One region of the Oceanobacillus sp. FSL K6-0118 genome, then DNA from elsewhere that is predicted to be linked to it. Evidence: predicted binding sites of a transcription regulator. Region 1 holds the regulator's gene; the other holds the start of a gene.
What was found. The regulator CtsR, encoded in region 1, represses protease genes until heat stress. The targets are predictions, from matches to a motif close to ATGGTCAATAAAGGTCAAACA.
Positions count from the first base shown of each region.

Region 1 (2,493 bases):
TACATTAATTATATTAATTAGCTTAGTATTCCTGAACAACTTTGAAAAGTTATTTCAAAGTAGGCGTTCCTTTTCTTCCGTAAATATTACGATTGACCATAATACGAATCTGAGTTTATTAGTAAATTTATTTGAGCAATTTGATGTAAAAATTCTTTCTATTGAAATTACTAATATCGAGAAAAAAATGAGAAATGTTCAAATTAAAGTTGAAAGGAACAAAAGAATCGATAAAATAAACCTTTATGATGAATTATCAAGATTAACAGGGGTACGAAACATATCATAATTAAGCTTTAATTTATCTTATTATATTTTTTTAAGAAAAGTCACGTCCAGCTTTAGTGAGACCTCCCTTACCTCATGTCACGATAAGGAGAACCTGCCGACTTGGTCTTTTTTATCCTTCCTTTTGAACACGTGCTGTAAGGGAGTTTCCGCTTTTGATTCTAAAAATCTTACACGTATAATTAGGTGTAAGGTTTTGTTTTCAATAATTTTGTCTAAAATATATAAAAGGTATTTGCATCTCAAAAATGTTGGCGTATAATAAGAGTATAGTCAAAGATAGTCAAAGTCAAATGCATTGAAAATACTGACATTAACAACGTGCAAGAGGGGATGGATCTGATGAGTAATATCTCAGATATCATTGAGCAATATTTAAAAACTGTTTTTCAAATGAAAGGCCAAAATGCAATTGAAATAAAGAGAAGTGAAGTCGCCAATCGCTTCCAGTGTGTTCCATCACAAATTAATTATGTTATTAATACTCGTTTTACGTTAGAAAAAGGTTACATTGTAGAGAGTAAACGTGGTGGTGGAGGATACATTCGTATTATGCGAGTGAGGCATAAGGATAAATCTACATTAATTGATGAGATTATTGAAATGGCTAATCCAACTATATCCCAACGATCGGCTACTGACATACTAGATCGACTCTTAGAAGAGGAAATTATAACGGAACGAGAGGCGAAAATTATGCTAAGTGCCATGGAACGTACCACTTTAGCATTTAACCTTCCGTTAAGAGATGAAATACGTTCCAGAATCTTAACCGCTATGTTATCACAACTAAAGTATTTTTAGTTTAAATTTACTATACAAAGGGAATTACCTTGGCAGGTAGGAAAGTATAAAATCTTTCCCGTCTGCATAAGTGCAACTAAGCCATCCACCGAAAGGCTTGGCGGATGCCAAGTTTTCTAATACCAGTAGTTGTAAAGGGGGAAGAAACAGTGGAATGCCAAGAATGTCATAAACGTCCAGCGACACTGCATTTTACACAAGTTATTAATGGTAAAAAGACGGAAATAAGTGTATGTAATGTATGTGCAAAAGAAAAAGGTTATGTGACGTATCCAGAGGAAGAAGCTTATTCTCTTCATAATTTATTATCAGGTCTTTTTAATTTTGATACGTCGAAAATAGATAATCCAACTTTGCAGAAAGTGAAAGATCTGCAATGCCCACAATGTAAAATGACATTTGCTCAATTTAAGCAAGTTGGCAAGTTTGGATGTGCTACTTGTTATGAAACATTTTCGGATAAATTAGATCCAATATTAAGACGTGTTCATGCGGGTAATACAAAACATTATGGAAAAATACCTAAACGTGCAGGTAATGATATACAAATGAAACGTCAGTTGAACCATTACAAGAGTCAATTACAGCAATTGATAGAAAATGAAGCATTTGAAGAGGCAGCTAAAGTAAGGGATCAGATTAAGGAGCTTGAAGCTAATATAAGAGATAAAGAAGCAGGTGATAATGCATGACACTCGAACATTTTATGAATGATGCTATTAGCCCTTGGATGCGTGAAGAAGGGCCGAGTAGTGATATTGTGATGAGTAGCCGCATTCGCCTTGCAAGAAATATAGCAAGTATACCTTATCCTATTATTGCTGAAGAGGAGAAACTTGCAGAAGTAAGGAAACTCATTGAAAAAGAATATGCAAACAAGTCATTTAATAGTTATCATAATTTTGAATTTATCCCTATTAGAGAATTAACTGCTATTGAAAATCGAGTTTTAGTAGAAAAGCACTTAATAAGCCCTAATCTTGCTAAACATACGAATGAATCGGCAGTAATAATTTCTGAAAATGAACAAGTATCTATTATGGTAAATGAAGAGGATCATCTTCGTATCCAGCTTTATTTTCCTGGTTTACAGTTACGTCATGCTTTAGATAGAGCATTTGAAATAGATGATTGGTTAGAAGAAAAGGTAAATTATGCTTTTGATGAAAATAAAGGGTATTTAACAACCTGTCCAACCAACGTTGGTACAGGGATGCGTGCTTCGGTTATGATGCATTTACCAGCACTTGCTCTCACAGGACAAATAAATCGAATGATGCCAGCTATTAACCAGTTGGGACTTGTTGTTCGAGGGATTTATGGCGAGGGCAGTGAAGCGCTAGGGAATATTTTCCAAATTTCTAATCAAATCACATTAGGAAAATCGGAGCAAGATATTGT
Region 1 is NZ_JBBOVR010000001.1:317,456-319,948, forward strand. Features, by position in the region: gene MHI02_RS01560 (MgtC/SapB family protein) at 1-289, shown strand, start outside; gene MHI02_RS01565 (CtsR family transcriptional regulator) at 631-1,092, shown strand; gene MHI02_RS01570 (UvrB/UvrC motif-containing protein) at 1,242-1,784, shown strand; gene MHI02_RS01575 (protein arginine kinase) at 1,781-2,493, shown strand, end outside.

Region 2 (2,493 bases), 2.5 Mb from region 1:
TCCGTCAGATAGAGAATATAAAACTTATAGAAAACACAGTTGGTCTGGATAAGCTTCCAGAAAAATTGCAAGAGATTGCTAAGTTACGGGTCGAGCACCAAGATGTCTCGTTAAAAGAATTAGGGGAATTAGTTGGAAGTGGAAAGATTTCCAAATCTGGTGTAAATCACCGCCTTAAAAAGATAGATGAGTTTGCAGAAAAAATCAAGCAAGGTGAATTTGTTTAGCGGATAAGAAAGTATGATACTATCTTATCTACATAAGTCACCAGCTAATAGTGTATTCTGATTATATTAAAGTTAAAAGGGGATATTTTCCTTTTAACTTTACATATGATATAATACATGTAATTTACAGTATAAAATTTAATTTTTTAGATAGTTAGCAATATGGGATGGTACAAAAGAAAAACAATGTTAGCGCTTACTCAATTGGGAGGATGAGAAGTTTGATTGAAAAACAGATAAAGGTAGAAATAGAGTCGGGTCTACAAGCTAGACCAGCGGCACAATTTGTTCAAGAAGCAAACCGCTATGCAGCGCATTTATTTTTAGAGAAAGATAGTAAGAAAGTAAATGCCAAAAGTATAATGGGGCTTATGAGTTTAGCTATTGCATGTGGAGAAGAAATTAAATTAATTGCGGATGGTCCTGATGAAGAAAATGCAATTGATCATTTATGTGAATTTGTTTCCAAAAAATAAGATATAAAAACTCCCTTTCGAAAAGTTGAAAGGGAGTTTTTATATCTATTATTTTTCTGATTGACGTTCTAGAATTTTGTCAATTAATCCATATTCAACGGATTGTGGAGCAGTCAAGAAGTTATCACGTTCCGTATCACGTTCTACTACTTCTAGAGGCTGTCCAGTCTTCTCAGCAAGGATTTCGTTCATGCGTTTTTTGATTTCTATAATACGTCTTGCATGAATTTCAATGTCGGTTGCTTGCCCCTGTGCTCCACCTAATGGTTGGTGAATCATAATTTCACTATTTGGTAGGGCATATCGTTTTCCTTTTTCCCCCGCTGCAAGTAAGAATGCTCCCATAGAAGCAGCCATTCCAATACAGATAGTGGATACATCTGGTTTAATAAAGTTCATCGTATCATAAATTGCCATCCCAGCAGTAATAGAACCACCTGGTGAGTTAATATATAATGAAATATCTTTCTCTGGATCTTCAGCTTCTAAGAATAATAATTGTGCAACAATGGAGTTTGACACATTATCATCGATTCCGCTTCCAAGTAAAATGATACGGTCTTTCAATAAGCGTGAGTAAATATCATATGCACGTTCACCACGATTAGTTTGTTCAATAACTGTAGGTACTAAATTCATAGTAAATCCTCCCTTAATAACAATAGTTTAGCCAAAATGTTATATTTCCATAATAGCTCAATGGTCAATGAAGGTCAAACAAAAACGTTCGACAAATTGGATACACTTTCCATTTTTCCCATAATTTTATTTAATAAACCAAATAAACCATTGGAAAGTTTGAAATCCCTTCATTTTATCATTATTGACTATTATCCCACCTCAAGCTTCCGGGGAACAAAGAAGGTAGGTGGGAGAAAGGTCCGATAAGTGCGACTAACCATCAGTGGGGGATGAAGGAAAAAACCACTGATGGAAGTTTTCTTTATGGCTTCATTAGAAAACTTGGCATTCGCTAGGCTTTAGCGAATGCCTTAGTTGCACTTATGCAATTCTTTAAGGTGGGGCGAGTAATCGGAGCCCCAGACGGGAAAGATGTTATACTTTCCCGCTAAAAAAAAGAAAGTATATTTCTACTTTTCTTTCCCTAAAATTTTATTTAACGATTTGGTTCATAAATATCCCAAGCTGTTTTTAATGAGGATACAATATAATCTGCTATTTCTTCGACATTTTGCTTGTCCGTTGCTACTTTGGAATGATGTTCTTCGTATATTGGCTGTCTTTTTTCAAATAGTTCTTTCATTTCTTCATAATTCTTTCCTTGAAGAACCGGTCGATTATCTATTATCATACTGATTCTTTCTTTCCATGATTCCCAAGATAACGAAAGGTAGAATACGATAGAATTAGCTAAGCAAGTCTCTTTTATTTCTTCTTGTAAAAATGCGCCACCACCAAGTGAAATAATTTTGAGTCTTTGATTTTTACAAAAATCCTGAATGATTTCTTTTTCTTTTTCACGGAATGTTTTTTCCCCAAATACCTGGAATATTTGGGGGGTAGGCATGTTGAATTGTTTTTCGATTTCTTCGTCTATATCAATGAAATCGCGATAAAGTTTTCTTGCAACAGCTTTACCGATTGTTGTTTTTCCTGCTCCCATAAATCCGATAAGCACAATATTTTGTTCTCTGAGAGAAACATTATTTAATCCCATTTTAATCCTCTTTCTCTTTGATAAGTTAAGGATATTATAATGTAAATTCATAATTTTGTAAAAGAGGTCACATAGGTACTAGGTGTCAAGTTTTTTGGCAATGTAAATGGAT
Region 2 is NZ_JBBOVR010000001.1:2,824,378-2,826,870, reverse strand. Features, by position in the region: gene whiA (DNA-binding protein WhiA) at 1-227, shown strand, start outside; gene MHI02_RS14450 (HPr family phosphocarrier protein) at 449-703, shown strand; gene clpP (ATP-dependent Clp endopeptidase proteolytic subunit ClpP) at 752-1,342, opposite strand; gene MHI02_RS14440 (shikimate kinase) at 1,821-2,381, opposite strand.
Region 2: a site for CtsR is predicted at 1,403-1,423, ahead of clpP (ATP-dependent Clp endopeptidase proteolytic subunit ClpP). Genes of this name have one in related genera too.